3 regions of the Paenibacillus sp. G2S3 genome follow, and region 3 is predicted to be linked to each of the others. Evidence: riboswitches for the same ligand, from Rfam matches in the RefSeq annotation. Region 3 holds a riboswitch; each other region holds the start of a gene.
The links. A riboswitch is a leader RNA that binds a small molecule or an ion and turns the genes downstream of it on or off. The one in region 3 is predicted to bind cobalamin.
Positions count from the first base shown of each region.

Region 1: another riboswitch for cobalamin. It lies ahead of metE (5-methyltetrahydropteroyltriglutamate--homocysteine S-methyltransferase); the one in region 3 lies ahead of QNH28_RS02365 (anaerobic ribonucleoside triphosphate reductase).
Region 2: another riboswitch for cobalamin. It lies ahead of QNH28_RS03995 (S-layer homology domain-containing protein); the one in region 3 lies ahead of QNH28_RS02365 (anaerobic ribonucleoside triphosphate reductase).

Region 1 is NZ_CP126095.1:4,882,441-4,893,496, forward strand. Features, by position in the region: gene QNH28_RS21510 (DUF4349 domain-containing protein) at 1-657, opposite strand, end outside; gene QNH28_RS21515 (DUF1540 domain-containing protein) at 1,133-1,285, shown strand; gene metE (5-methyltetrahydropteroyltriglutamate--homocysteine S-methyltransferase) at 1,424-3,724, opposite strand; cobalamin riboswitch at 3,879-4,084, opposite strand; gene QNH28_RS21525 (undecaprenyl-diphosphate phosphatase) at 4,278-5,138, opposite strand; gene QNH28_RS21530 (DedA family protein) at 5,189-5,812, opposite strand; gene QNH28_RS21535 (ABC transporter permease) at 5,830-7,779, opposite strand; gene QNH28_RS21540 (ABC transporter ATP-binding protein) at 7,754-8,524, opposite strand; gene QNH28_RS21545 (sensor histidine kinase) at 8,610-9,608, opposite strand; gene QNH28_RS21550 (response regulator transcription factor) at 9,605-10,306, opposite strand; gene QNH28_RS21555 (NlpC/P60 family protein) at 10,595-11,056, opposite strand, start outside.
Region 2 is NZ_CP126095.1:904,074-915,129, reverse strand. Features, by position in the region: gene QNH28_RS04005 (energy-coupling factor transporter transmembrane component T) at 1-886, opposite strand, end outside; gene QNH28_RS04010 (ABC transporter ATP-binding protein) at 1-23, opposite strand, end outside; gene QNH28_RS04000 (DUF4430 domain-containing protein) at 886-1,854, opposite strand; gene QNH28_RS03995 (S-layer homology domain-containing protein) at 1,928-6,904, opposite strand; cobalamin riboswitch at 7,169-7,369, opposite strand; gene QNH28_RS03990 (hypothetical protein) at 7,461-8,039, opposite strand; gene QNH28_RS03985 (cellulase family glycosylhydrolase) at 8,259-9,980, shown strand; gene QNH28_RS03980 (transposase) at 10,043-10,336, opposite strand; gene QNH28_RS03975 (hypothetical protein) at 10,362-10,919, opposite strand.
Region 3 is NZ_CP126095.1:522,871-533,926, reverse strand. Features, by position in the region: gene QNH28_RS02390 (winged helix-turn-helix transcriptional regulator) at 216-590, shown strand; gene QNH28_RS02385 (NAD(P)H-dependent oxidoreductase) at 652-1,194, opposite strand; gene QNH28_RS02380 (YjcZ family sporulation protein) at 1,603-1,734, opposite strand; tRNA gene QNH28_RS02375 (tRNA-Thr) at 1,941-2,012, opposite strand; gene QNH28_RS02370 (MTH1187 family thiamine-binding protein) at 2,107-2,415, opposite strand; cobalamin riboswitch at 2,789-3,023, shown strand; gene QNH28_RS02365 (anaerobic ribonucleoside triphosphate reductase) at 3,257-5,242, shown strand; gene nrdG (anaerobic ribonucleoside-triphosphate reductase activating protein) at 5,239-5,754, shown strand; gene QNH28_RS02355 (ribonucleoside-diphosphate reductase subunit alpha) at 5,810-8,143, shown strand; gene QNH28_RS02350 (ribonucleotide-diphosphate reductase subunit beta) at 8,385-9,416, shown strand; gene QNH28_RS02345 (hypothetical protein) at 9,502-10,164, opposite strand; gene ssuE (NADPH-dependent FMN reductase) at 10,272-10,820, opposite strand.

The DNA of each region.
Region 1 (11,056 bases), 2.3 Mb from region 3:
ATCAGTGGATTTCGTTGCTTTTTTCATAAATTCTGTATATTGTGCTTCCATTAGCTGCTTTGCTTTCAAACGCGACTCCAGATCAACATACTCTTCAGAGACATCCTGACCTTGAATGCTGCGCTGTAGAGATTCGTGTTTTACTTGTTCCAATTTATTCAGAAAAGGTGAGAACCCAGAGGCAGGCACCTTAAGGATAAACGTTCCACCTTGCTCGTACTGCGACATGTTTTCATTAAATTCAATAATATATCCATTAGCCATAGTTACTAAATTACGTATTTCAGTCTGTGCTTTTCCATAGTCTTCTACTTCCATATTAAGATTCGCTTTATAGATTAGCTTCTTGTTCAAACCTGCTACTACATCACTACCAGTAAATCCTGCACTTGCTTGAACTGTATTTTCTGATGTGGAACCCTTTACAGCCAAGTTCTCGCTGCCACCTGCTTCTATCTCAGGCGCTGCCGCGGTACTTTGATCCGCAGATGAGGCTATCGAGTTTTGCGATTGTACCTCTGCTGCTGCCTCATTACTCATACTACCATTTTGTTTTGCCGAACTATCTGCCGCTGAATTCCTATCCGCTGAGCCACAACCCGCCAAGATTACCGCAAGAATTAATAAACATAAGTAATGCAGACCCCATTTGCGCATTCTCATTCCTCCAAAAAATGTAGTAGATACCGCTTGCACGGATCATAATATCGTTACGGAATGTCTTGTTCTAAGCAGATCTCTTCCGTCACTCTTTATTATGACGTTCCAAAACTTGGAAGGTTGCACTGAAAAATGGAATTGTTGAACAATTTCTTTAGAATTTTTAAGCATTTTGTTGAATGACATAAACGCCATCTGGTAGAGAGATGTCTAATAATCAATAGGGACATTTTCAATTATATTTTTATAAAGATTTGCATAATTATATAACATTTCTGTTATTGGATAACCCGTTTGCTTACATGCGCTTTATTTGGTACAATTACGACGTCTAGCCACACAGAAAACACCAAATACCCTCTATTCATAATGAATGAGGGCGCGGCACGGTTCTGTTCGGACAAGCTCCACCTTGCTGAACAGAGAATTTTTTAATGATGCTGTCTATCACTATAAGGGGAGGTGAACCCTCATGGCAAAAGACGTAATTTGCGAAGTTAACTCCTGCACCCACTGGGCAGAAGAGAACAAATGCAGTGCTGATTCTATCTTTGTAGCTTTCCACAGCTCCCAAGAACCTACACGTGCAGAAGAAACAGATTGCAAGACTTTCGAAAGTAAATAAGGTGATGATTTGAAGGGACCCTCCACGGTTCCTTCTTTTCTTTTCTCATTCTATCAAGAATGAGAATTATTATCAAGTGGCTGAAATAAAAAGCCAGGGAGAAATTCCCCGGCTTTAATTTATTGTATAACTCTTATGCTATTTAGAGGCACTAACTCCTGCCTTTTCTCTTGCAATAGCAGCAGCTTTTACCATGTTACGAAGAGCATCTTCTGTCTCCTGCCAGCCACGTGTCTTAAGACCGCAATCCGGATTAATCCAGAACTGTTCCGGATCCAGCACCCGCAGCGCACGATCAATATTAGCTGTCATTTCTTCTACAGCAGGAACCCGTGGACTATGGATGTCATATACACCAAGACCGATTCCTTTATCATACTCCTGCTCCTCAAAGCTAACGATCAGTTCCCCATGGCTACGTGAAGTCTCAATAGAGATAACATCCGCATCCATCGCTGAAATAGAGTCTATCATGTCATTAAACTCGCTATAACACATGTGGGTATGAATTTGTGTCGTAGCCTTTACATGATTCGTCGCGATACGGAACGACTTCACCGCCCAATTCAAGTATGCCTCATGATCTTCAGCCTTCAAAGGAAGTCCTTCACGGATAGCCGGTTCATCTACTTGAATCATCTCTATGCCTGCATCCTCCAACGCTTTAACTTCATGACGGAGCGCTAAGGCAATTTGATTCGCTACTGCTTCCCGACTAAGATCATCACGTACGAAAGACCAATTGAGAATCGTAACCGGACCAGTCAACATGCCTTTAACAGGAAGGGAAGTTAACGACTGAGCATAGACGCTTTCTTTTACAGTCATAGGTTCAATAAAAGCTATATCCGCATAAATAACTGGTGGCTTAACGCAGCGTGATCCGTAGGATTGAACCCAGCCATTACTAGTAAATAAGTAACCATCCAGCTTCTCCCCGAAGAACTCCACCATATCGGTTCTTTCGAACTCACCGTGCACGAGTACATCCAGACCCAGCTTTTCTTGGAAGGTGATTGCATCTGCAATCTGCTCACGAACGAACCCGTCGTAACGCTCTTGATTCCATACGCCTTTACGCCATTTCAACCTTGCCTGGCGCACTTCTACGGTCTGTGGAAAGCTTCCGATTGTTGTTGTTGGCAGAAGTGGCAGCTGCCACTTCTCCTGCTGCACCTTTAGGCGCTCAGCAAAAGGTAGGCTACGTTGGTCTGGTAAATCTGTAAGTCCGAGAACTTGCTCGGCCACATCCTTACGACCACGTTCAGGAAGTGCACGGAAGGCAGTAAGGGCTTCACGACTGGCTGTCAACGCAGCAGCAGCTTCTGCTGTACCCTCTAAGGCTGCAGCAAGCAGTCCAAGCTCTCTAAGCTTCTCATCAGCAAAAGCTAAAGCAGCCTTAACGGTGGCCTTCAGCTTCACCTCACCCTGAACAGTAACCGGAACATGCAGCAAACTGCAAGAAGGCTGTAGAATAATACGGTTATGCGGTACATGTGCACTCAGCTTCTCGATCAGCTGCAGCTTAGCGTCCAGATCCGAGCGCCAGATGTTGCGTCCGTCAATAATACCCGCTCCCAGCCATTTATCCTCAGGCCAGCCAAGACGTTCAATCGATGCCAGATTTGTTCCACCATCATGGACAAAATCAAGACCTAAACCCTGTACAGGAAGCTTAAGCAGTTCTTCCAGCGGTTCAGCAGCTTCAAAGTAAGTTTGCAGAATAATATTTAAGCCTGGCACGGAGTCAGCAATTTCAGTGTATATCGAGTTAAGTAATGATAATTCTGATTCATTTATTCCTGTAACAATCGCCGGTTCATCAATCTGTACCCAGCCTACTCCTTCTTGCTTCAATTCCTGCAACAGCTGAACGTAAACCGGAAGAAACCGAGCAGCAATCTTCGCAATATCCGCAGATGCAAAACCTTTTGACAGCTTAAGGAAGGTATAAAGGCCTAAAACCACAGGTTTACCCTCAATTCCCGCTTGGGACTTGGCAAAACGATAAGCTTCCAGTGGTTTATTCTCGGTCAGACGCGGCGTTTGTGCACCGATCTCTGGAACGATGTAATGATAGTTCGTATTGAACCATTTAGTCATCTCGCAAGCGGTAGCCTCAGCATTTCCTCTAGCCATCGCAAAATAAAGATCAAGCCCAATGTCGCCACCATCATACGCATAACGTGGAGGTACGATCCCGAACATTACAGCTGTATCTAGCACATGATCGTAGAATGTAAAATCGTTTACCGGAATTAAATCAATTCCTGCCTCCTGCTGAGTCTTCAAATGCTGAAGCTGAATTCCTGCCATTTCAGTACGGAACTCTTCCTCATTTATTTTTCCCGCCCAGAAGGCTTCCAACGTTTTCTTCCACTCGCGGTTTTTTCCGATTCTTGGGTAACCAAGATTACTTACTTTTACTTTGTTCGTCACTTTGCAGCTCCCCTTCTCCATCATCTTATTTTGGACTCGATATCACTTGCATTCCTATAAAAAAGAGCGCCCTTCCCTAAAAAAGTCAAAGGGAAAGACGCCCATAATATACCTATGGTTAACGTCTAACACCTTCCTATCCTCCGTAGGTGAAGCAGTGCTGTTGAAACAGGCAGGTCTCCTGGCTAGCGGTGTCAGCATCCTTAGCAGTCTTCCCAGCAGTAGTAAATTGCCAGTGACATATGTTGCTATGGACTCTTCCGTTACAGTGGCGGGACCGCATCGGCTTCGAACCGAATTTCCCTATTAAGCCTACCGAATTACTAATTCCCGGCAAGCACCTGTCTCCGATATTATCAAGCTAAAACGCCTTCGGCGTCCTTTTAAGGACGGTAAGCGTTTATGCGAGAATTATAAAGATAAAGTGAAACTTTTACTTTATCCTTATAATTAATAAAGTGAGTGTCTTAATCTGATGTCATCATACGTGAAAGCCCCCATCATCTGCAATAGATTACGGGGGCTTCTGTTATATCGATTCCTTATAACGGATTTAGAAAAATACGAAATATACTACAGCAGCAAGTATTATCCGGTATATAGCAAATGGTAAAAGCTTAATCCGGTTGATCAATTTCAGGAAGAAACGCATCGATAATAGCGCAAACACAAAGGCACTGATAAAGCCTGCGATGAAGAACGGCAGGGCATCGATGGTGAAGTATTCCCAGTTCTTCATCAGGGAGAGTAGACTGGCCCCTGCCATGATTGGAACAGCCATGATAAACGTGAAATCAGCAGCAGCCCGGTGACTCATACCAAGGAGGACACCACCAGAAATCGTCGACCCGGACCGTGAAAATCCCGGCCATAACGAGAAGCATTGGACAAGACCAACACCTAGCGCCTGCTTGTATGTAATCTGATCGACACTCTCTGTTTGAATCTTCTTTGGTCCGAACAGATCCGCAATAATCATTAATACAGCACCAACTACTAGACCGATTAACACGGTGGATGTAGAGAATAAATGCTCATCAATATAATCATTAAACAGAACGCCCAGCACACCTGCTGGCACTAAACCTACAAGCACCTGCGTAAGCTTAAGGTGGCCGCCTTTTTCAAGCTGTGGTTGTTCCTCGGTTACAGGGTCTAACTGCTTGCGACTGAAACGCTTTAAGCCCAACAGTTCAAAGAATCGATTTCTAAAAATAACAACAACCGCTAAGATTGACCCTAGCTGTATAACCACTTTGAACGTATTGGCCGTATATTGCCCAAATAACTCTGTCGATTTCAACCACATATCATCAACAATAATCATATGACCTGTGGAGGATACCGGAGCAAATTCGGTCAACCCTTCAACAATTCCCAAAATAATAGCTTTAATAATCGTTAATAGCTCCATTTGTTCTCCTCCTTTTTAATCATAACTTTTATCTATAAGTTCTCCTCAGCTCAACCCTCGGTGTTCATTTTCCGGCTGCGCTTGCGGAAGTACAGATACCCAAGGATAACTAATCCCACTGCCAGAAGCACGTACACTACGTTGGAGTACATATCCATATACATGGCAATGTCTTCCCAGGATTCACCCAATGCCGCGCCTATAAGCACAAGCAGCAGATTCCACCCCAGTGTACCAATCGTTGTGAAGAGCATAAACACTCCAAATTTCATACCCGACATCCCTGCCGGGATCGAAATCAGACTTCGCACCAATGGAACCATCCGACAAAATAATACGGTCCAATAGCCATATTTGTCAAACCAAGCGTCAGCCTTGTGGATGTCTTTTTTGCTAATTCGGAGTAGACCGCCCCAGCGTTCAACGATCTTTTCCAAGCGACTTACATCCAACAAACGACCGATATAATAGAGAATCACTGCACCGAGCAGTGAGCCAAGCGTAGCAGCAATGATTACACCAGGAATGGTCAAATTCGTTGTGGTTGTCATGAATCCGCCAAAAGGGAGAATCACTTCAGAAGGAATCGGTGGAAATATATTTTCAAAAGCGAGCATCAGGAAAATACCAAAGTAACCAAACTGCTCCATAAAATCTGTAATCCATGCTTGCATTTCGTAACCCCCATTATTTAGATCAAGTTCTTCTTCAAGTTGCGTAAATAACGGCTGCGAATAAAAAAGAAGTAAAGCCCCTGGACAGCCAGATATCCCAATAATACCGCCCCGGTCTCCACAGCAATTGATAAGTAGAACAACCGCTGAAGCGCAATAAAGGCAAACACACTATGCAAAATGGCCACCCCAACCGGCACAAAAAATAACAAAGACAATTGAATCGTTACAATTCGGTTTAGCTCCTGATCTGTAAGTCCCATTTTGGACAATGTAGAATATTGAAGACGATCATGATCTAGATCTGTATACAACCGGAAGTAAAGGAAGCTGCCGGCTGCAATGAAAAAGACAGTACCCACCAATAAAGAAGCGAACAGCATCGTATTGTACAGTGTTCTCTGTATTTCAAACAGCGTGCCGCTAACAACAATCGCGTATGGCGAGTTACTTTCATAAGACCTTTTGCCTTTATGGGCAAGATCTGCCGCTATCCCTACCGTTCGCGGAAAGTCATCCATATAAAATCCTGTATACAAATCGGTCTGTACGGGATCAATAGCCTTGTAAAGCTCATCGCTAATCACAACACCACTGAAATCTCCCCCATCCCTTCCATCCAGCTCCGGCAATAGATATTCGGCAATCGGAACATGCTGGGTATAACCCGTTTCTTGAATGGAAAGACCTTGCTTCAAGGTGTATACCGGCTTTAGTCTACCCGCTTGCAGACTCCGGTCTCGTTGCGAACCGATCATCACCAGACCTTCATCTCCACTAAGAGGGTGCTCATCCGTCGTAAACCCTGCACGAAGCAAAGCAAGCTTATAATCACTGTAAGCAATCAAAGGAAGCCTTAACGTGCGATCTGGCCCGGTCTGAGATTCTACCTCTGCGTATTTGATCGGAATGCTAAGTGTCTCATAGGGTAAACCGAGCATTGTAAGCTCTTCCTTAATTTCGTCCAAATGCTGATCAAAAGGTACCGCCGACTGATTGCCTTTAGCTACATAACCAACAGCTGCGGGATAGTCCAATTTCAGCTCTCTAGAAAGCGTATGGATCGATGCGAATACCCCCACTGAAGTAAAAGATACTGCGGATACAATCGTCACCATAAAGAACATTCGGGCATTTTCTTTCCAGCGGTAGGATAAACCCGATAAAGTAATGATATTGGTATGGTTCCAATACAGGCGCCGGATCGTCTTAAGTAGTTTAACAGTGTAAATACTCAGCTGAGTATAAAAGAGATAGGTACCCGCTACCGTAATCACAACGACGGGGAACATCACCTTTTCAACCGAAGCCGCTTGTGCTGTAGCTGCCATATAATAGCCCGTTAGCAGCAATAAAGCAGATAGTATAGATAACACTAAGGAAACTTTAGGCTCCTCTTCTGCTTTTCGTTCTCCCTGAAACAGCCGCATCAAAGATTCATTCCCAATAAAGAAGAACGTGCTCAGCGAGATTAGAATAAATAACAGCGCAAAGCTGCATATCGTAAGTACAAGCGCCTGCCATGGAAGATGAAACGTTAAAAGAGGTATTCCTAGAAAAGTAGATCCAATCATCAAAAACAGCTTGCCAAGAATTAACCCTAATAAAGTACCTGTCAGGATGGCAGAGGTGCCGATCATCATATTTTCCAAAAAAACCATCGTGTTGAGCTGGCGCTTCGTCATTCCATGCATCAATAAAATCCCAAACTCCATCTTACGAGACTGTAGGAACGATCCGACCGATACGAGAACAAACAAGGAGCAAAACACATAAATAATGGCTTCTGCCGCCATCATCGTATGAGCTGCCGTACTGTACACCAAGCTTTTAGAGATATCCGGATGGTAAATAAACAAAGCGCACACAAAAAAGATCATCACTGAAAAAGCACTGACGACAAAATAAGCCGCATATTTACGCTTGTTACGTGTAACATTCCTATAAGCGAATTGCCGAAAGGTCATGGCTAGTTCCCCCAAGCAGAGACAACATATCAATAATACTTTGGAAGAAAGCGCCTCTACTGCTCCCCCTGTACATTTCACTATAGAAACGTCCGTCTTTAATAAAGATGACTCGGTTACAAAAGCTCGCGGCCACTGCATCATGTGTGACCATCAGCACCGTTGCCCCTTCTTCCTTATTCACCTCTGTCAGCATATTCATGACTTCACCTGAAGCTTTGGAATCCAGATTCCCTGTAGGCTCATCTGCTAAAATCAGAGCAGGACGATGAATCATCGCGCGGGCGATGGCAGTCCGCTGCATTTGTCCACCAGAAATCTCGTATGTCCGTTTTTGCAGCAAATGCTCAATGTCCAGCATACTTGCTACTTCTTTCAACCTGCTCTCCATTTCCGTTACATGGACACCAGCAAGTGTGAGAGGCAGTACAATATTCTCCTCTACAGTGAGCGTATCCAGTAGATTGAAATGCTGAAAGACGAAACCGAGCTCATGACGGCGAAAGAGTGCCTTTTCTTTTCTGCTAAGCAGATTGGGATCTCGCTCGTTGATCAGAATCTGACCGGAGGTCGGCTGGTCGATGGTGGCGATCGTGTTGAGCAGCGTTGTTTTTCCACTCCCCGAAGGACCCATGATGCCAACGAACTCCCCCTTTTCAACAGAAAAGCGGATATGATTCAATGCCTGAGTGGACACTTTACCCTCATATATTTTTGATAAATTATGAACATCTAGAATGGGCAAGTGTTACCTCTCCTTCTTTCGACTGGATTGCCTTCATTATACAAAGTGTCTACTCAGGCTGCCATTTCTCTAACTTACAATGACCTTACATATTTGTAAGGTAGAACTCCCTAAACACTATCCGCACGGTCGTGCCCTTACCTTCTTCTGAGCAAATGCTCACCTCGTGACCCAGCTTGCCGCAGATCTGTTTCACAAGATATAAACCCATCCCCGTGGATTCTTGAAAGGTTCGTCCATTCACACCTGTAAAATAAGGATCAAACACACGCGGCAGATCACCTGCTGGTATGCCAACTCCTTCATCTCGTATCTCCAGTACAGCTCTTTTTTCCTCTTGTATGTACCCATGAAAATATACATGCTTGCCGACTTCCGTCGTATAACGGATTGCATTCGTAATGATCTGCGTAAGCACAAAACTTAGCCACTTTTCGTCTGTGGTTACGGCAATTCGCTCATCTATTTTAATAGTAGGAAATATTCGGTTACGTATGAACAGACGCTTCTGCTCTGAGGTCACGCCACGTACGAGGGTTTCCAACTCCAAACGTTCCACGTAAAAATCATGCTCAAAAGTATCTAGCCGAGCCGTATAAAGTACGGTGTCCAGTCCTTTTTTCAGACGATCGAGTTCATCTCCTATCGCCGTAAAAGGCGGTCCGTCCTTATCTTGAATCATTAAATGGATGACAGACAATGGTGTCTTCATCCCATGTACCCACTGATTAATAAAGTGAATATGTTCTTCCAGCTTGTGGCGGTAGCTATGTAAATCATTTTTGTAGAGTCGGAATTGTGACCCTAGTAGACCTCGCAAACTCACGGCAAGTGGAGAATCCTGTGAAGGGCCACCCGCTTCATCTAGAGAGGAAGGTACAGTTTCCAGTCGTTCATAGAACGTACGATTGCTGATATACCGATAAGCGAGGTAGCCAAGCAGCAGACAGGTACTGAGAAGAGCAGCGTACAGACTTACGCTCACACCACTGCCCCCATCCAGCCGATATACTAGTGTGATCAAGATGAGCTGTGCTAGATAGATAACAATTAAAGGGATCTGCTCCCTTAAAAATAGCTTCACTCCTCATCCCCCCAATTCGGAATCAAGCGATAGCCTTGACCTCGAACGGTTTGTAGACCGTCCGTAATCTCAAGAGCGGCAAGCTTTTTACGCACACGAGTGACATAGACATTAAGTGTATTCTCATCCACGAAGGCTTGATCATCCCAGATTTTTTCGAGCAGTCTGTCGCGGGTAACGATAGTTCCCGACTTTTGCATCAGCTCATCTAGAATCTTGGCTTCTGTGTGACTTAAGTCCACTTTGGTTTCTCCTCTAGTAAGGATTAGTCGCTCCACATCCAGCGTCATTCCGGCAACGGTCAGGGTTCGCTCATTGTTGCTTCCCGCATAGGTACCGTATGCGCGTCGTAGCTGGCTTTTGATTTTAGCCATCGCAATTTCGTAATCAAAAGGCTTCGTAATATAATCGTCAGCCCCGTTCTCTAGCGCCATCACCTGATCCATTTTGCCGTCACGGGCAGATATAAAAAGGATAGGGCAGGTAGAAATGCCTCGAATCTGGCGACACCAGTAATACCCATCGTATTTTGGCAAATTAACATCTAATAGAACCAGGTGCGGAGCGAACGTCTCAAACTGAGCACGAACCCGCTCGAAATCATTCACAGCCTGTGTCTCATATCCAAACTTATGTAAATAATCCTGTAGCAGAGCCACCAGTCCACGGTCATCTTCTATAATAAATATTTTGAACATATCATGCCTCCGGTCAGAGCCTTAACAATATAGGGGCTTGCCAAATAATATATACATCGTGGACAGGGTTAGTCAAATTGTGAGGGGGAATGTGAGACAGTTCTGCGAGCGTATGTGAGGCAGATCGGCGAGCGTAGACAGTGCAAAAAGAACCCTTGATACTCCCTATTGAAGGGTTCAGGGTTCTTAGGTATTTAAAAGGAACTGATTGCTCAGCAGCTAAGTTCTAGAGACTTCTATTTAAGTAACTCTATAATGTAGATTAGACCCACATAATGCAAATCACACCTACTGTTTCTTCTGCATCCCAGCGAGTACTCTCTGAACTGGCGCCCAGCCGATAAACTCAGGTTTCGTCCAACCAGGAGCAGCTTGCAGATGACCAATCTCTAAATAATGATCTATTCTGACTTTATCCCATGCATGAATCGCCTCACCATTCCCAAGGGCTAAGGCCACATGCCCCCAATGCTTCAGCTCTCCCTCTACCATGCCGGAGCAGGAATAAAAAACAAACGCGCCAGCTGGTGGATTACCAGTATTCTTGTGTGCTTCGTACAGATCAGCCGATTCTTGTGCATCGCTGCCTCCCCACATTTCGATTCCATTGCTTCTCTCATAAGCGTCTTCTACAAATGCTAGACAACGCAGTGGATAATCCTGCGAATCCAGCCGCTCCTTAGCCCAGGTTAATGCATTCTTAATTTCTTGGTCAAATTCATAATCTAATTTCAATTCCAGTTCCAATTC
Region 2 (11,056 bases), 380 kb from region 3:
TCTTCGATTCGATAGATTTCCATTTCATTGCCTCCACCATATTGATGAGCACAGGGATCATACATAGCGCAAAATAAGCGATATATACAAGGATACTAAAAGGTGTAATTGCGCTCGCTTTAATCGACGGATAATATCTCATCGTGTTCTCACCCATCGCTGCGCCGACGGCTACCATCGTAATTAAGCCTGTCATGATCAAAAGGGCTACTTTGTCCCGGGCATCTAGACGGAAGATCGAAAAGCTTGTACGTCCAGGCAATCCATATCCTCTTGACTTCATGGAATCCGCCGTCTCAATCGCATTTTCCAGGGCCCAGGTGGTCATTATCGATAGGATCGTAATCCCATTCCGCGCTCGCGCGAGGAGATTTCCCTGCGTGACATCCCGGCCAATACATTTTTGAGCATTCGAAATTACCTTGATTTGCGCTAAATATCTAGGAACAAAACGAAGCACCATCGAAAAAATCAACGACAGTGCCGGCAGTATTTTTCCGAATATATAAATAAACTTATCCGAGGTCATCACAACGTTATAACAGGAGAACCATATGATTACCGTCACAAACATGCACGCCGCTGCTATGCCATAAAGAATGGATTCCTTCGTAATGGGATTTCCATTGTGCAAATAGAACAAGATCGTTACCCCTTGATGATTAAAAACAGGGTTCATAATCGCCATAAATAGTAGAAACGGAACCATGTACAGCAGATTAAATCGAACGGCTTTCTTGCCTTTTAACATAAAGGAGTAGACCACTGCACTGATAAGGGCAATCACCTGAAATATGGGATGCATGAACACCATGCTAAATAACAACACAACAACAAAATAAAGAAAATTCACAAACGGATGAAAGGTAGAAAAGCTATCCTTCATTATTTCTGTGCTCCTCCTGTGGCTACATAACCACCTACATCTCGACCTAAATCACAGGTGTATACCCATTCAACGACATCGCCGTCCTTAAGCACATAACGACTGCTGCCATAGTTAGGGAACCAGCCATTTACTTTGTACATCCATCCACTGAGCTCTCCAGCATCAAATTCATACAGATTATTTATGCCTTCAATATAATTACTGTTATAGATCGGGGTCATGCTGAATTCCATATGGATTTTATTCTTCTTCATCTCTCTTAGCAAAACATCAAACACAGACTCCCCTTCATAAAAGGTTACCTTCTGCGCTTTATAAATGATACCATCTGCAGGCAATACTTCAACCTTATCCTTATTGAAAATATCCATATTATCTAAAATCGTTGCTGCCGACACAGACAAAGTAGCCGTTAATTGCTTCTTCTTATCTACCGTTGCATCTTGCCATTCCACGGGCTTAGGTTTCCCGCTCGGCACTGGATCGGTAAGGAATTTATCCTTTTTCGGTTCCTGCTTGGTTTCTGTTGTCGCTACTTTTGAATCCGGTTTGGTTACTGGTTTTGCCGTCGCTTTCGTTTCCGGCACGGATGTTTTAGCCGCTTTCGGTGTTGCGGTCGGTTGTGCCTGTGTATCCGATTTAGGTGTTGCGGTCGGCTTTTCAACCTCTGTTACCGCAGTTTCGGTTGGCGTTACCTCTTCTGTTGGTTTTACCGTTTCAACAGGCTTAGCTGTTTCATCAGGTGTAGCTGTAGGAGCTATCTCCGTTGTCTCTGCATCACTTGAGGTTGTAGGCTCTACATCAACATTCTGATTGGAAGCCGTATTGGCTGATTCTACAACTTGAGATTCAACATTGTTACTTGCAACCTTGTTCGGGCTCTTCTGATAATTCCCGCCCCAAAAGAAGGCAATCGCCAACACACCAATAATTAGTATCGCTGTTAGCCATTTTTTCTTATTCATTTCTTAAGTTCCCCACCTTAAATAATAAGCAAGGGTATACATGCTACCCTTGCTTATCTCTTTAAATAAAGTTCTATTTAACGTCTTTCATGTCATAAAGACTCGTCTGACCCTTAACCAGCCGATCATAAGCGACCGTTGCATACATCGCTTGATCCGTAGCCATAAGATCTACTTCTCCGGGTTTCGCGCCCCCGTTACCTACTCCACCCTGCTTCACGTGATAGAAGCCACCTTCAGGTGCAGCAAAGCCAAGCAACGCATCTACCGCTGATCGGCCATTTTTAATGAATCTGGAATCCTTATGCGGATCTATACCAAGGCCAGCTAAAGCTACGATCACCTGAGCAATGCTTTCGGAGTTCGTAGACTCCCAGCTTGCATAACCTCCGTCTGCTGTTTGCGTTTTGGATAACCAAGCAATTCCACGATCCACAGCAGCCGTTACTTTGGCATTCGTTTTGTAATAAGGGGTCAAGCTTTGAATAACCATCCCAGTGATATCCGGATCGGCCGCAGTAGCATTACTGCCTAGTGCCCATCCGCCACCGTTGATCTCTCTGCCCAAAATGTAATCAATGAGCATCTCTCTTGTTGTCTGCGTCTTAACATCCTTAACCACTGGAATGTCGTAATGATTACTATCCAGTGCAATCAAGGCAAACACAGGTCCATTAATACCTTGCTTGATTACAGTATCAAAATCCGCGAGCGGTTCCAGTAGGTTATAACCCGCCACTTTATCAATATTTTTACCGATTGAAGTTAATGCCAAAATAACTCTATCATATTCCGTATATTTTACGCTATGCAGCTTCCCAGCTTTTTCTTTAAGGGTTGCTTCTACATTCGCATAGTACTTAGCGTAATAACTATCTGGAACCTTCACACCAGAACGTGCCAGCCCAAACACTGTCCAATCCCCGCCAACCGAGGCGATGACCGGGTTTGTTACTGTTTTTTGCAAAAAGGCTGCTGTGTTTTGAATATATGGACTAACTGCTTTGTCGCCACTCTTATAATCATGGGTTCTAGTAGCTACCACAGCTGCCATTTCTCTAGTTACAAGCTCTTTAGGCTTAAACTGATTATTATCGCCTAACATAAGTCCGGTGGCAACAATGGTTTCCACATCTGCTTTTGCCCACGCGGACGCGGTATTGATATCTTTAATGGCTGTCCCTGGCTTCGTAGCCGGGATTGATAATGCTCTGACGATTATGGCTGCCATTTGCTCGCGAGTAATCTTGTCATTTGGCTTAAATTCATTATTAAAGCCTGTAATTAACCCTGCTTTATGAGCAGCATTCACATATGGATAGAACCAATCTCCCAGAGCTACATCCTTATAGGTAATGCCTTTGTCACTCTTGGTATCCAGTTCCAATGCTGATACTAGGATCTTAGTAAATTCTGCTTTTGTAATGTAATCCTTCGGATTCACCTGACCATTGTTACCTTGGATGTACCCTTTTACTGTAGCTGTTTCAATCGCTGAGAACGCCCATGATGAGATCTTATCGGCGTCTTTATACACTTGCTTGATATCATTAGGAGTCGCTGTTGGAGATGGACTCGCTGTCGGATTACCGTTACCTTCCGGAATAGTTACATCACCCGGAGCAGGAGTACCGCTAGGTTTAGGTGTTGGTTTTGGAGTCGGACTCGCTGTTGGTATCGGTGCATTTAGATCCACACCCAAATTCGTAGTATAACGCCACTGAATTCTATCCCCGGCACTTAGGTTATATGAAGATGCACCATAATTAGGATAAACTCCGTTCACATTATACATCCAGCCACTACCGCTACCATGGTCAAATTCTCCATCACCAGCTATGGATTCAACATACACACTTCCAAATGTACTGTTCCAAGAATATCTATAGTCGATACCGCGGCTATCTAGTACTCTTTCGAATAAAGACCACACTGTGTCACCAGATTGTAGCTCTACCTGTACAGATGGAACAACGTATCCCTTCTTAATCGTAAGCTTATCCACGGATAGGGTTACATATTGCTTCGATGGAGTAGTTCCTCCACCATTGCCACCGCCATTTCCTTCACCATTGCCACTACCACCGTCGCCACCAGGTGTCTGAACTACACTGGATGTGTACGCAATGTAATCAGTGAAGTGATTGGTTTTTACGATTAAGTCATTTCCACTATCAAAGGCATACTCAGACTTGCCGCTCGCAATGCCTAAGTCATCACTTGCAAATTTTTGAATCGCATGAGGTGTACCCTCTTGAATATAAGCTGCATCTTTTCCTTTAAGGTCCTTAAAGGTTAATGTTATAAATTGACTAAATTCTACTCTTGCGCTGCCACCCATGGAAAACGCTTGAATAATGCTCTCCAGCTTCTTATCCTGGGAAATAATCTGATTCAGACTATCTTTTAGTGCAGCTTCTGTGCCTGTTAAAGGTGACATCAGTTCAATCGCTGAGGCATCTCCACTGGTAACTTTTGCACCCTTAGGAATGACTACAGATACGTCACCTTTGGTAGCCTCTATCTGAGGAAGGTCGCTGTTACTAGGTAAACTAACACTAACTTTCGATTGTTGGTCTTTAGGAATAACTACCGTTATTTCCTTGTTGCTATCTCCTGTGCTGATCGGAACGATATAATCTTGAGAGTCATTTGGGATATCAACTTTTGGGTTATCACCAGACGGTAAAGGAAGTTCTTTTGGACCCTCTGGTTGCCCAGGTCCCGGTCCTTCTGGTTGTTCCAATTTCACATCATTCATATCAAAGAGACGGTTACTATCCTTAAGCAGACGATCATAAGATACGAGTGCATACGTACCTTGATCCGTAGCCATTCCATTTACTGATCCTGTTAAGGTGTGCTTAAATCCACCATCAGGTGCAGCAAAGGCAAGTAATGCATCAATAAGGGACTTGCCATTCTTGATAAACCTAACATCATTGTCTGGGTTTACACCTACGCTAGTTAAAGCAACAATAACTTGCGAGATGCTTTCACTACTTGTGCTTCCCCAGCTTGTATAACTACCATCATTATTTTGATTAATTGATAACCATAGAATGGCCCGATCTACGGCAGCTTTTACATTAGAATCCTTTGCGTAATAAGGTGCAAGTGCTTGTATTGCCATAGCAGTCATATCGACATCGGCTTTCGCCGTACCTAATGCCCAACCACCGGCTTCTACTGTACCCTTTTTAATCTCATTATCTAAAATATACTGAATCAGGTTTTCTCTTGTGGTTTGAACTTTACCTGCTGGCGCTACGGGAATATCATAGTTATGACTATCTAGCGCAATCAGAGCAAATATAGGACCATTATTTCCTTGCTTCTGAATGTATTGATAATCAGCAAGCGTTTTTCTCAGATCATACCCCGCGACATTAGTGATATCTTTTCCAATAGAGGTAAGTCCTAAAATCAATCTGGAATACTCTGTACTTACAGTAGTATCGAGTTTTCCATCCTTTATTAAGGCTGCTACTTTCGTAGCTATATTGTTGTAATAGAGATCATAATAACCATTAGGCACATCGTAGTTTGCACGTGCTAAAGAAAGAATGGACCACTCTCCGAAATAGGTCGGATTCGTTACGGTTTTAACAAGATAGGCAAGGCTCTTATCCAAATGTAGCTTGGCTACATCTGAAGTCGGCACTTCCGGCTGCTCTAATTGAACATCATTCATGTCATAGAGACGGTTGCTATTATTGATCAGACGATCATAGGATACGAGTGCATATGTACCTTGATCCGTAGCCATAGCGTCTACTTTTCCGGTGAGAATATGCTTGAATCCACCATCCGGCCCAGAGAAGCTAAGTAAAGCATCTATAAGTGAATTTCCTTCTTTAATAAACCTAGGGTCACTGTGCGGGTCTACACCTACGCCAGTTAAGGCAACAACAACCTGTGCGATGCTCTCACTGCTTGTGCTTCCCCAGCTTGTAAATCCACCTTGAGCATTTTGTACACTCGATAACCATGTAATCGCCCGATCCACGGCAGCTTTTACATTAGAATCCTTTGCGTAATAAGGCGCAAGTGCTTGCATCGCCATCCCGGTCATATCGACGTCGGCTTTGGTTACACCTAAAGCCCAGCCCCCGGCATCTGCTGCACCTTTTTTAACTTCTCTATCTAAGATGTACTGAACCAGGTTTTCTCTTGTGCTTTGATATATTACTCCCTTCTCATCAGGATCAGGGAATAATACTGGAATGTCATAGTTATGACTATCTAGTGCAATCAGAGCAAATATGGGACCGTTGTTCCCTTGCTTCTGAATATATTGATAATCAGCGAGTGCATTTCTTAGATCATGACCTGCAACATTCGTGATATCTTTTCCGATAGAGGTCAGTCCTAGAATTGCTCTGGAATTCTCTGTGCTTTTATTAGCGTCGAGTTTTCCATCCTTAATTATCGTTGCTATTCGCGTTGCTACATTGTTGTAATAGAGATTGTAATAACCGTTAGGAACCTTGTAGTTCGCACGTGCTAGAGAAAGAATCGACCATTCTCCGCTACCTGTTCCAAATGACGGATTCTTTACGGTGTTAACGATGTAGGCCAAGCTTTTATCTAACTGTTCTTTAGCAGTGATTTTATAAGTAACCTGATAGGTTACATTATCTGCTTTGTTTCCTGCGCCATCTATAGCTGTTACTGCGATTACGTTACTACCTGGGTTTAGAGATGCTTTGTACTCACCATTAGTAGCTGTCAGAACGACTTGGTTCAGCTTTACTACTGGTATAATGTCTTTATAAACATTGTCTGTAACCACTACTTTGAAGCTTACATCTTTACTGGATACTTCCTGTTTATCTTGTATACCTTCTATTGAAATAGTAGGCTTCTCTGTATCTGGCTCTTGTACTAGCGCATTAATCTGCTCTAGTAGAGCTTGATCAACCTCTGTTCTTACAACTGCACTATCAGCAATTGCTTCATTCGCATGAGCCGGGATTATACTTGTAGAGAACGTCGTGATAAATACTGCTACAATAAGTAACCAAGCTAAAAACTTATTTTTCTTCATGTTTCCATAACCCTTCCCTTCTCTTCCTATGTTAAAAAACAGAATAAACTTTCCAAGCATAACGCCCTCGGCGTCCTTATAAGGACGGTATGCGTTTAGCGAGAAATATAAGACATAGAGTATAGATGCTAAACTTATACTTTCTTATATTTTTAACACTACAAAAAAACCACTCAACATAACGTCAAGAGGTTTAAGATAGTGAACCGCAACAATAGCAGGCATATACTATATCAAACACCTCTCTATCGCTCGTAGAGTTTAATGGTGTATCAGAAACAGGCAGATATTCTGGCTCAAGTATCATCACCCTTGCTACCTTCCCAGTTTCCCAGTGGTACCTTGCAAGGATTCCTCTTTCACAGCGGCGGGACCGCGCGGGATTCACACCCGCTTTCCATTTAACCAATCTATGATTGTATCTCCGAAACATTCATAATTGGCACCTATTGCTAATATTAATTTTTTCATGCTTCATCATATCTAATATAGTTGCTTTTGTCATGCAATATTTGTTTTTTGTATAACGAGTAGCTAGCGATAATCCTATTGAATATCAAATCATTTTAACCACAATATACTCTTTTTCCCTCAGCTCAAAGCCCTCCTCCAGTGACAAAGAGGCCAAATCAAGGATTCGATCATACTTTTTATTACGTGGGAGCCCTTCTTCCTCAGCCCAGCATGTATAAAGCTCAAACTCGGCACCAGATACCCCATAATCTGTCATAAGCTTAAATAACTCCTTACAACACTTGAGTGAGGCGTTATACGATCCCGGTAGAGTATCTTTTAGCTTAGGCGATACAGAGAAGCCACCCCAATTCGGTGAAATCCGGTACACATACGGACTCCGAAAATGCTTGCGAATCTCATCGTTCCAATACCCAAGTTCCTCTATAAAAACTCCCGCTGCATCTTCTTCCGAGTCATATACAAGACAGTCCTCATCTCTTAAATGAGATAGATCTGCGATGTCATCCAAAGGAATTATGCCTTGCAGGCGCAGAGCCTCTCTTTGTTTCTTATACTCCGGGGAATTTTTCACTTCATTATATGTCTTTGCTGACAGCACACTGCCTCTTTCTCCTAACGGAAGCTCTGTAGCCGAGCCTATGTAATGAAATCTGCTCACTGGATTGCCCTCCATAACTTTGGAATCACTTCAAATCACTAATTCATATATGAATTTACCACAAATTAGTAAGGTACTCACAGCAAATGTTCTATGTTAGGGTATTTGGTAAGCGTTTACAACAAAATATTGGAGGTGTACGTGTTCATCTAAGCACCAAAGTACTAAGGAAGGTCAGGTTTAAGCATCCTCAAAAATGATCTTACAAAGGAGAATTCAATGACTACTCGAATCCAGAAATCCTTCTTATCATTGACCCTTGTCACCGCTCTTCTGCTCTCTTTGTTCTCATCCATTGCCGCCGCTGCTACTAAGGACGAGCAACAAGCTAAGGCAGCACCAAAGAGTAAGATCCAATCCTATGTAGACGATATGCAGCCCGGATGGAACCTTGGCAATACTCTAGATGCTACAGGTGAGGATGAAACCTCCTGGGGCAATCCGCGTGTGACCCAAGAACTGATTAAGAAAATCGCCGCACAAGGCTACAAAAGTATCCGTATTCCTATCACTTGGGATTCACACATAGGCGAAGCACCGAACTACACTATTGAAAAAGCTTACCTCGACCGTGTCGAAGAAGTTGTAGGCTGGGCGCTGGACGCCAAGTTATATGTAATGATTAACGTCCATCACGACTCCTGGTTATGGGTAAGTCATATAGAAGAGAAGCATGATGAGACACTGGCGCGTTATAATGCAGCATGGACTCAAATTGCGGACCGCTTCAAGGATAAATCCGATAAGCTGATGTTCGAAAGCATCAATGAACCCCGCTTCACAGATGGCGGAAGCACCGATGAAGCGAAGATGGAGCAAATGCTTACAGAGCTCAACACTTCCTTCCATCAGATCGTTCGGAACTCCGGTGGAAAGAATGATGTCCGTCCGCTAGTTCTACCTTCATTAGAGACTTCTCCTACGCAACCTAGAATGGATCAGCTTTACAAGACGATTACAGCTCTTAAAGATCCGAACATAATCGCGACCGTTCACTACTATGGCTTCTGGCCGTTCAGTGTGAATATCGCTGGTTACACCACGTTTGAAAAAGATACAAAAAACGATATCATCCAAACTTTTGATAACGTTTACAACACATTTGTAGCTAAAGGTATTCCTGTCATCGTCGGTGAGTTCGGACTACTGGGCTTCGATAAAGACACAGGTGTGATTGAACAAGGCGAGAAACTGAAATTCTTCGAGTATCTTACCTATTATTTAAAAGAAAAGAAAATGACTTCCATGCTCTGGGATAACGGGCAACATTTCAACCGCAAAACGTATAAGTGGTCCGATTCCGAGCTCCACAACGTATTAATGTCTGGTCTGAAGGAACGTTCCTCCAGCACCGAGAGCGATCTGGTCTATCTAAAAAAAGGTGCAACGATCAAAGACACCAAGGTGAAGCTGAACCTAAACGGCAATAAGCTAACAACGATTAGTGTAAATGGGAAATATTTAACCAAGGGCAAAGATTACACCTTGAATGGCGAGGAGCTCACACTCAAGGCCAGCCAACTCAAAAAACTCACAGCTTCGCAAAAATACGGTGAAAATGCCGTGCTAACGCTGAAATTCAACAAAGGTGTTGCGTGGAGACTAAAGATCATCGTGAATGACACTGCCAAATTAAGCGATGCCAAAGGGACGACTGAATCGTTTGCGATTCCAACTACCTTTAACGGTAACCAGCTTGCCACGATGGAGGCTGTCTATACCGCTGGTGGCAATGCAGGCCCGCAGGACTGGACTCCATTCAAGGAGTTCGGCAATACCTTCTCTCCCTCTTATAACACGAAAGAAATCAAGCTGCTACCAGCGTTCTTTAAAGATGTTAAAGACGGAGAGGTTATCCTGAAATTCCACTTCTGGAATGGTGATATCCTTACGTACAAGATCACGAAGAGTGGAACAAACGTTGTAGGAAAGTCTTCTTAGCTTTCGCTGCATAACATGAATAGGAGTGTCCCTTCACGGGGACACTCCTACTTTTAAGTACATCATACGTATACTTCTTCATAAGTCATCAACATCAAGCGATAGACCAGATATACTCCAAGATAGGCTCCTGTCAAAAGGAACATCGGATTCAGAAAAATCGCATGGATCGAGGTCATAAATACCGTGTTATCTCTTAATATTTCATATATGGCTAGGGCAGAAATATTACCTAAAATAAGCGTAGATAACACAGAAGCGACATTAAAAACAATACGCCACTTTATCCATTTATGTTGTATCATTAGCATCACGATGGGAACCACTATACTGCCAAATACGATTAGAAATTTCATCTAGCCAGCCACCTCAGTATCTCTTTTAATCCTCCAGTTCAACACTTTCGATTTGCCCCTCGGCATTCACTGTCCACTCGATATCAACACCTGGCATCAATCCAAGCTTGTCCTCATCTTCGATCACTAAATGATCGGGAATGGTTATGCTTTGCTCTCCCCCACCTTCGACTTTAATGGTAACCTGTTTACCTTTAGACGTAGTAATCCTCCCATCATATTCAATCTGCTGCAAAACAATCTTTTGAGTCGCATCCGTTATGGTAACCCGCTTGCCGCCGTCTGTCAGCAGCTCAATCTTTTTATGATAGCCATCCTTTAAAGCAACTTCCTTAATCACCCTCTTAACACTAACACCCGCCGGAAGTCCCTCTGTATTTGTACCGGACGAGGTATTGGGTTGTTCAGTGGCACTGTTCGTAGCTGCAGGTGCAGTGGCTTCTGTTGTAGGCGTTGGAGTTACTTGTGTGGTTTCATTGGCAGCTTTAGAGCAGCCACTTAATAGGACGGTGCAGGCACAGATCAAACAAAGAATTGAAGTTCGAATCTGACGTTGTGAATTTCCTTTATTCTGTGTCATCATTTACCTCCGCATTTAAATTTCTTCCAGTTCTATTTAGTGAACATAGTTTTACCTCTTCCCTTCCTTTTATACCCCAACTTCCCCATATAAGATCGATAGAATGGTAACAATTCATGAACATATCAAAAAACCGCCCT
Region 3 (11,056 bases):
AAAGAAGCCCGCTTCACTGACAGAGAAAATCGACCGATTGATAGTTAGCCATCGAGTGCTTTGAACTTTTTTTTTAAAAATGATATAGTGAGTTCGTTGTTCGCAGGATGACTTGATAGCAGGTTGTAAAACATAATAAAGTCGTGACCTGAGTACGGAGCGGCAGCAGGCGTTTGCCTTTTCGTTGAATATTTTCTGAAGGAGGGTAATAGCCCATGAGTGATGAAATCTGTATACTGCCTGGCATTCAACAGAAGGACACTAGCTTCGGCTACACCTTGTCTATCATTAATGGTAAATATAAAATGACTATTCTCTACTATCTCTCTGAAAACAAGATCGTGCGGTTCAATGAGCTGCAACGGGGTATCGGTACAATACCTTTTAAGACGTTAAGCGTTATGTTGAAAGAACTGGAAGCGGACTGTCTCGTCAGGCGCGAGGAATTCCCCCAGATTCCCCCTAAAGTTGAGTATTCCTTGACCGAGAAAGGCCAATCGCTTATTCCGGTGCTGGATATGATGTGCACTTGGGGAGAGAAAAACTTCGTTCCAGCCGCGCAAGAGATAACAATACCGATTACAATTTAACGACTTATGATAAAAGCAGCATTTTCATTAATGAAAATGCTGCTTTTTGTTTCAACTCTAATTACATATTTTCGATAAATTCAACATAGCCTTGCGAACTGATGTCCAATTTCTTTAAGTAATCCGTACTTCCTACCGTTTCATATTCCGTGCCATAGAAGGCATAGAAGAAACGATAATCAGCGTTGCAGTACAAAAAAGTCGTGTCAAAGGGAGATAAAATACGGTCAAGCCCGTAGCGGAGTTTACCTTCTTCACTAAAGTCTTTTTCTCTTCCTCCGGCGGTGACAGCCAATGCGATTTTTCGATTTCTTAATTTATCACTCTTCGAGCCGTATGCCCATCCGTAAGTAAATACTTCGTCCAGCCACTTTTTAAGCAGAGGTGGACTACTAAACCAATAGACAGGGAATTGTAAGACAAGCTTATCATGCGCTTCAATCAGTTGTTGTTCCTTTTCCACGTTGATTTTTTCATCGGGATAGGCTTTGTGCAGCTCGTGCACCGTATATTTGTCTGGATATTTACGGAGTTCTTCGATCCAGCGTTTATTAACAACAGATGTTTCGATGCTTGGGTGTGTGACGACAATAAGTGTTTTCAATGGTGTATCCTCCATGTTTGAATCAGATTTAGGACTTGAGTATACCTCCCATCTTGCCATCGCGTAAGTATGCACTTTTAGTTCACGTACTTACCTAAAGGTAAGCACTGCAACCTGCCTGCACGTATGATTGATGTATAGTCTTCGGGGCGAATCTCGTCTTCGGTGTACACCCAAATATCACACAAGAGAGACTGGGTCATTCCTCCATTTTACTTGAGTAAAGGCTAGAAGATAGGTGTTTTCAAGACAAACGGCACGGTTCCGGGATCCCCGAAAACCGCGCCGTTATGCCATTCTTAGATATGCTGATGAAGGGAATTGAACTCCTGGGCTACACCAGAATAAGGCTGATATAACTCAGTGGAAGAACATCCTCAAGCTTCCAACCAAAATGTCCTTCACATTTTATAGCAAGATAGTCTTAGAAATAATTACAAGGAGGATAAACAGTACCAAGATTGCACCGGTAGATGTAAAGGCTCCTCCGATACCACCACCATATCCAACACCACCAAAACCAGCAACATTTTCGCTCATTTTAAATTTCCTCCTTTGCATTTAAGTTCATCTTAGCTTATGCAATCCCTACTATATCGCTTGGGTAAATTGGTAATTAGATGTCTATCCATTTAGAGCCCCGACCGCAGGCAAAGGTTAGAAGAATGTTAGAAGATAGGTGATTTCAAGACAAATGGCACGGTCCCGAAATCCAGGAAACCGTGCCATTGCGCAATTCTTAGATATGCTGGTGAAGGGAATTGAACCCCCGGCCTACGCATTACGAGTGCGTTGCTCTACCCCTGAGCTACACCAGCTTAAGGCTGATTTTTCTGTCAAACAAAAAATATTATACAACTTTCAGTCAGAAACGCAAGCCAATTTCTCCCTATCCCCTACTCTCCCGAACTACTATTCCACCTGTAGTTTACACTCCACAGACTCCAGCTTTCCACGGCTAGTGGAGGGCTTATCGCGGCGGTCGTCTATTTTAAGTGAGGTAGAGACACGCTCTGCACCTGCAGCAAAAGGAGATTCATGCAGCGCTTCGACTGCTGCAAAAATACGCTGAAGAGACCCTTCGATGATTGTTCCCATGGATGTAAGTTCATAAGTAATTCCTTCTACCGTCTTCAGCACTCGCTGCATATCCGCAACATAGCTGCTAAGGCTGGTACTGCCTGTTCCAATCGGAATAACGGTTACTTCAGCAATAGGCATGAGAATACCTCCTCGGAATTTAAAAAGTATGTGTCTTCTTCTATTGTAACAACTTCACCGATCTCCCACAAACGATGCCAGCGTTATTATACCCCTTCTTTTCCTCCAAGTACTCCGAAACATGCCTTTCGCCACAGGTATTTTTTCTTACATGAATTCTAGGGTCGTCCGCACTACATTTATGGACTCTTTGTGGCGTTTTTTCGGACAATTTATGAATCATTTTCCATGTGCCTGTGGATCAATTGTGGATTACTTATGGACAGCCTGTGGATCATTTGTGGAGTACTTTTGAAGAACCCACTCCCCGCGCGGGTTTTCTAAAAAACTGTTTACAAACACAACATCTTGGGTTATTTTTATCTAACGACAACAAAATATAGTGGAGACAGGCGCTTTGATCCTTTATAGGAGTTAGAGCTTAATAGGGAAGTACGGTGAAAATCCGCTGCGGTCCCGCCACTGTAACCGGATGCCCTTCACAAGCTTTTAGAAGCTTAAGATGGACAGATCTCCTGGCAGAAGCCACTGAGGGTTATGAAGACCCTTGGGAAGGCGCTGAGAGGTCCTACGGAAGCCAGGAGACCTGCCTGTTTCGACGACACCAACATATGAATGCCTGCGAGGAACAGGAACGGTGTCCGCATGCGGTCATCTTCTTATAGACCACTGCAAATATCTATGTGGATATTTACATAACGCATCGGGCATTTTCTGCCATCCTCGCTAGGGGATGCTTTTTTTATGAGATCACAATGAATATACGGCCGCTTATGTGGTCCAACTTCTTAATGATAGAACGATAGATGTTTTTCTTTTATACTGAGAGGAGAGCTATACAATGACGTTGTTGGAGAGACAATTTAACGGTACAACAAATGCACGAGAAGTTCTTTTAGAGGAGCTCATTGATTTAGGGCGTGATATTATCGACAGCCGGGATTTGGACCTACTGCGCGAGAATGCCAATTTGAACGGAGAGAGTTTCTCCGGTAAAATGAGCAAGTTCGGCAGTGAATATTCGAAATGGTATGCCCGTAACTTTACGATGCCACCACAGCTAGTGCAGGCCATTGATGACAATGTTGTCTATGTGCATGATCTGGATCAATATGCGATTGGAACGACGAACTGTATTTTTATCCCGTTTGATAAGCTTCTCCGCGAAGGCTTCAACACCGGCAACGGCAGTGTTCGTCCTCCGAACTCCATAATGACGGCTATGTCACTGGTAGCAATCATTTTTCAATCCCAGCAAAATGCTCAATATGGCGGTGTATCCGCCAATAAGCTCGACTATGATCTAGCACCTTATGTAACTAAATCCTTCGCTAAGCTGTTCCGCAAGGGTCTGGATTATTTTGAAGAAGGACAAGCTGATGAATCTTTGGGCGAGATTACGATGAGCCGGACCGATCTGGCGGAGTTATATCCGAAGGCGTTCCGTTTTGCACTGAAAGAGACCGAAATTGAAACCCTACAAGCGGCGGAAAGTATGGTACATAATTTGAATACCATGTCCAGCCGATCCGGTGGGCAAATTCCGTTCACCAGCATTAACTACGGAACTTGTACTTCACCAGAAGGTCAGCTTGTGATCAGCTCCCTGCTAACAGCAACGATGAACGGACTTGGCAGCGGAGAAACACCCGTGTTCCCGATTCAGATTTTTAAATGTAAGCAAGGAATCAACCAACAGCAAGGCGATCCTAACTATGAATTGTTCCTAAAAGCGGCGAAATGTTCTGCACGCAGACTATATCCGAACTTCGCTAATCTGGACGCTCCGCTCAACTTGCAGTATTATAATCCAAGTGATCCTGATACGGAATTTGCCACAATGGGCTGCCGAACACGAGTGCTCGGTGACCGTTTTGGGCGTAATCATTGCTCCGGGAAGGGTAACCTTTCCTTCAATACTTTGAATCTGGTTCGACTCGGTCTGGCACATGGCACAGTAACCGGCCGCCGTACTGTCGCAGACGAAGCTGGCTTCTATGAAGATCTAAATCATTATATGGACATTGCGCTGGAAGGACTTCTTCATCGTTTCAACATCCAAGCCGCACAAAAAGCTAAAGCGTCCGATTTCATGATGCGAGAAGGCGTCTGGGAAGGCGGCGAGAATCTCGCTCCTGAAGACTCTGTAGGTGAACTACTGAAGCATGGTAGTCTATCCCTTGGCTTTATTGGTATGGCGGAATGCATGAAAGCTATGTATGGCAAACACCATGGCGAGGATATGGAAATACATGCCAAAGCCGTGGCTATCGTGCGTCATATGCGGGAGTATTGCGATCGGAAAAGTGAGGAACTGAATCTCAACATCACTTTGTTCGCAACACCAGCAGAAGGCTTGTCCGGTAAATTCACCAAGATTGATCGCAAGGTGCTGGGCTCGATCCCAGGTGTAACTGACCGTGAGTATTATACGAACTCTTTCCACATCCCTGTATACTATGATCTAGGTGCTGCTCAGAAAATCAGCTTGGAAGCTCCTTTCCATGAATACTGCAATGCCGGGGCTATTTCTTATGTCGAATTAAATGGCAATGCCCGTAGTAATCCATCCGCTTTTATCAAAATCATTAAATACGCGCTCGAACAACAGGTTAGCTATTTCAGCATTAACCATCCGATTGACCGCTGCTCCGGCTGCGGATACGAAGGCGTAATTGGGACAAACTGTCCTTCCTGCGACGCACATGAGAATGACGTGCACATCCGTCGTTTGCGCAGAGTTACTGGTTATTTAACTGGCGACTATCAGACCCGCTTTAATGCCGCCAAACAAGCCGAAGTACGGGATCGCGTTAAGCATCTATGAATATTTGTGGTTACTATCCGGAGTCGATTAACGAGGGAGAGGGCATGCGGGCCGTCCTCTTTCTCAGCGGCTGCCGCCATCGTTGCCCGGGATGTTTTAATCCCGAGACCTGGAACTTTAAATATGGAGAAGTCTTCACCTTAGAACGTCAACATGAAATTATTGCAGAAATCGCCGCTAACCCTTTGCTGGATGGTCTAACACTGGCAGGCGGCGATCCTTTTTTCTCTGCAGAAGAGGTGCTTGGGTTCATCCATGAGCTTCGCACCGTGCTGCCAGGGTTCTCCATCTGGATTTACAGCGGTTATACGTACGAGGAAATTACAGCCCTTCCCGGTTCGCCGGAGTGGAATCTACTTTCACAGTGTCAAGTATTAATAGATGGACGATTTATAGAAGATTTGAAAGATACTACACTTCCTTACCGAGGAAGCTCTAACCAACGCATAATCGACATTCCGGCCAGTATGCACGGCTCGGAGGTCTTTCTGTGGCAGCCTACTGCGCTATAATATATCAATTTTTGATATTGAAAATTTACCCAAAATGAGAAGGGATGAAATAACTATGCCACAATTCGTAGTAAAACCAGACAATCGCCAACTGGCTTTTGATGAGAACCGCCTTTCCGTCTACGCCGACCGTATCTTGGATGGTCTTGATCAACTGAATAAAGAAACTTTGCTGCGGGGAGTAATTTCCAAACTGCGCCGTGACTCCGTAAGCGGAGAAGAAATCAGCAACGCCTTCACTATGAGCGCTCTTGAGCTTGTAACGAAAGAAGAGCCTACTTGGAAGTTTGCAGCTGCCCGTGCCCTTCTGACTACCCTTTATAAAAAAGCAGCCGTTCATCGCCGCTATAAAGCTTATCCAGAAGAGCCATACGGTGAGCTGTACCCACTAATTACGGATCTTGTTAAAAAAGGAATCTATCGTGAAGAGCTTCTAACTCACTACACTAAAGAACAAATCGTCGAGCTAGGTGGATGTATCGATTATACGCGCGACCTTCTATTCGATTATATTGGTCTGCTTACGCTATCCGACCGTTATTTAGCGCATGATTTTGACGGCCGTGTAATGGAGCTTCCGCAAGAACGTTACATGATTATCGCTATGTACCTCATGCACACTGAGCCAGCCGAGAAACGTCTTGAGCTTGTAAAAGAAGCTTACTGGGCTATGAGTAACATCTACATGACAGCTGCTACCCCTACAATGTCCAATGCCGGCAAAAAGGTCGCTGGACAGCTCTCCAGCTGCTTCATCGATACGGTAGACGATTCCCTAGAAGGCATCTTTGATTCCAATACAGATGTAGCGCGCCTTAGCAAAATGGGCGGCGGTATCGGCGTCTACCTTGGTAAAGTACGGGCACGCGGTTCGGATATCCGTGGCCACAAGAACACTAGCTCCGGCGTAATCCCTTGGATTCGCCAATTGAACAATACAGCAGTCAGCGTAGATCAGCTTGGTACACGTAAAGGTGCTGTCGCTGTCTACCTTGATGTATTCCATAAAGATATTCTCGCTTTCCTTGATCTTAAGCTGAACAATGGTGACGAGCGTATGCGTGCACATGACGTGTTCCACGGTGTAACCCTGCCGGACTTGTTCATGGAAGCTGTAGAATCACGCAGCCACTGGAACCTCTTCTGCCCACATGAAGTGAAGAAGGTTATGGGCTGGACGGATGAGAATGGTCGTCCACTCGGTCTGGAAGACTTCTACGATGAAGAGCTTGGTAAAGGTACTTTCCGTGAAAAATATGCTGAAGCTACAGCCAATCTGGAATTGTCCCGGATTACCGTTCCTGCGATCGACATCATGAAACGGATTATGAAATCGCAACTTGAAACAGGTACTCCGTATATGTTCTACCGTGATACGGTTAACCGGACGAACCCGAACCGTCACCAAGGTATGGTCTTCTCTTCCAACCTATGTACTGAAATTATGCAGAATCAATCCGCTACCGTTATTGAACAGGAAGAATTAGTAACCAAAGATGGCAAGACCCGGATTGTTATCTCCAAAATCCCTGGGGACTTCGTAGTCTGCAACCTGAATTCAATTCACTTGGCACGTGCAATTCCAGCTGGTGTGCTGGAAAGACTTGTACCTATCCAAGTACGTATGCTGGACAACGTAATCGACATTAATAATATTGAAGTTCTGCAAGCACAATACACGAACAGCCAGTACCGCGCAGTAGGTCTCGGCACATTCGGCTTGCATCACCTATTGGCACTCAAGGGCATTCGTTGGGAATCCGATGAAGCCGTAGAATATAACAATCATTTGTATGAACACATCAACTACCTGTTGGTTCGTTCGAGCATGGAGCTTGCCCGTGAAAAAGGCCGTTATCCGAAGTTCGCCGGTTCCGATTGGGAGACAGGTGCATACTTTACTTCACGAGGCTACGTTAGCGGTGAACAAGAAGGTAAATATGTAACCACTGAACAATGGCGCGAGCTGCAAGAAGAAGTGGCTAAAGACGGTGTTCGTAACGCATGGATGTTCGCGATTGCACCGAACGGCTCCACATCGATTATTGCCGGCTCCACAGCCAGCATTGATCCTTTGTATGAACTGCTTTCCTATGAAGAGAAAACAACTTACAAGATCGCTAACCCAGCACCGGATCTGTCCGACAAGACGATTTGGTACTACAAAACTGCATTTACGATTGACCAAAACTGGTCGATTCGCATGGCTTCTGCTCGTCAGCGTCACGTCGATCAAGGCCAAAGCTTCAACCTGTATGTTCGTCCTGACATCAAGGCTACCGAGTTCCTTGAGCTGCATCTGAATGCCTGGAAGGGCGGATTGAAATCAACTTATTATGTGCGTAGCCGTGCTTTGACAATAGAAGAGTGTGATTCTTGCGCTAGCTAAGAGTCTTACTGCTTTAAAAAATTTGGTGATTTAATCGTAACTGCGAGAAATGTTTGGGCTTCCGGTCGCTGTTATCCTCAGGTTTCTTGATTTATACCGTCTTCACGGTAGAAATCCGAGGATAAAGGCGAACGCTATCGCTCCTACAGCTCCAAACTTTCTCTCCGTTACTTCATCAACCTAATTTAATTAAAGATCAGACAAGACGAATTAACCGCGCAAAAAAATGGAGGGAAAATAAATGCAACTACAAAAGATTTTTAACACTGAAGCGCCCAACCAATCCACACGCATCATCGACGGTGAGTGCTCCGGTATTCTGAACTGGAACGATATCCGCATGCCACATATGTACAAGCTGTACAAGGTGCTGCTGCTTAATCACTGGATCGCGGATGAAATCCCAATGTCCAAGGATGCGCAACAATTCCCGATGCTGGATGCCGAGGAACAACGCGTATTTAAGATTAATATCTCCCTACTCGCTGTGCTGGATTCGATGCAGACGATGTTCGTAAGCGACGTGAAGCGTTATTTTACTGACTCTTCTCTAGAAGCTATCTCTGCCATTATTGGCCAACAAGAAGTGGTGCATAACCAATCCTATTCCTATGTTCTTTCCTCTATCGTGTCGGAAAGTGAGCAGAAAGAAATTTTTGAATATTGGAAAAAAGACCCTGTCCTGCTGGAACGCAATCAGTTTATCTCTGATATTTATCAAGAGTTCCGTGATAACCCTACGAGACAGACCTTTTTCCATGCGCTGGTAGCGGATCTCATCTTGGAAGGGATTTTCTTCTACAGCACCTTCGCCTTCTTCTACAATCTGGCCCGTGACCAGAAGATGATGGCGACCAGCCAAATGATCTCTTATATCCAACGTGACGAGAATCAGCACTGCTACTTCTTCGCAGAAGTATTTAAGCAGCTGCTTGTAGATTTCCCTGAGTTGAACACTAAAGAGAACATGGATTACGTGTATCGTACGATCGACCGCGCAGTAGAGCTTGAAACCAACTGGGCTTACTACACCCTTACTAATGTTCGCGGTATTGACCTTAACGAGCTTAGCGACTACATCAAATATACAGCGAACAAGCGTCTGACTTTGATGGGTATGGAAAAAGCTTACCAAGGTGTTGATGTTAACTGCATGCCTTGGATCAAGCCTTTCTCCGACGATGCACTGAATGCTACGAAAACCGATTTCTTCGAAGCCAAGTCCCGTAACTATGGTAAAGTTGGCGACGATAACGGATTCGACGATTTGTAAGACTGGATATATAACGATCCGTATATAAAAAGAGGCCATTCTCTACTTTCACAGTGAGATGGCCTTTTTGCTATGTCTACAATGTCTACTCCTTGTCGATATCCCCCAGATACCTTGCCAATTCGTTTAGCGCTTGCACAGAAAATGATATTACTTCACTATGCTCTTCCCTCACGAAATGAAATTCTAGATTCGTATTATTCTCCAAGTCGAAGATTAGAATCTGGGCAGAGTTAATCTTTTTTTCCTCCAAAAAATTCAGGATGGATTGTTGCCTTTCACCATTGTCATTACCATCCAGCTGATAAATCTGGATATCTCCCCTCTCATATTTTGAAAGGCTGGGAGATGGCTCCACTTCAAGACCAAAACGGGAGGCAATCTCGGAATCGCTTAACCTTCGCTTTGGATCCATATAAGAAAAAGAGTAATAGAGATCATTTACGGTATGGAGACCTGATAGCTCCTTTCGGATTCCATAAGCCTCTGAACGGTATAACTCGAATGAAAAAGAAGATTCAGAGATATTGTAGACCATCTCAAGAGGGCCTATTGTTGGATCATAGACTGGAAGCTTAAACGGTTTGTCTCCAAATATGGAACCAACGTCATAACTCCATCGTTGATATGCTTCATCTGGTTTGGCATCACTGACCCGATCATCCTGTGGACTGCAAGCTGAAATAACAAGCAATAAATAGGCTATGATAAGAAATAAACGTCCGTTCTTCAATTCTATTCCCCACATCCAAAAATGAAATAGTATGCAAAAAGCGTCCCTTTCCCTGATACCAGGTAGGAAAGAGACGCTTATACGTTTATTATGGAGCACTCCACATCGGAGTGCTGTTTATCTTATGCCTTACGTTCCACACGATGTGTAGTTTCTTCTGCAAGCTCAGCTAACGCATCATTCAGACGTAGCTTCAGCTCCTCAGCAAGCTCTACCACTCCGTGATCATTACGAACCACCTGAGAATCCACAGCATACACTCCACCAAGAATGTAGCGTGCACCGAGTACAGACAACACAGGTTTCAAAGCATAATCAATCGTGAGAAGATGTGCAAGACTGCCACCCATGAAGAGCGGGAGTACGATTTTGCCGGCTAATCCCTTCTGTGGCACTAGATCCAAGAAGGTCTTTAGTACACCTGTATAAGAGGCCTTATAAACAGGGCTAACCACGATTACCGCATCCGCTTCGGCTACAAGACCGTTCGCTTTGACGATAGAATCACTCTCAAACTTGGTATGAATCAAATCTTCCGCTGGCAGCTCTGCAACGTTAATACGCTCAACCTCAAAACCCTGATCCGTTAAGCCTGCCTCCGCATACTCTATAACTGCATTGATGCGCGATACCAAAGAAGGCGTTCCGTTAATCACAACAATTTTAGCCACTTCTCCACCTCTTTCATCCCATTAAGCAGCTCACACTGCAAACATTTATCCCGACAGGAATACTTTAAATTAATATTAATCCTATCGCAGATTAGATATTATTGTCAAACCATAAACGCTTGCGCTCATCCCACTCTTGCGATATACTAAGCAACAATATTAAATCCAAGAATCAGGCCAATGACCGGCATCCAACCGTGAGGCGTCTGCGACCGGAGCCTATAATGACTCCCTAA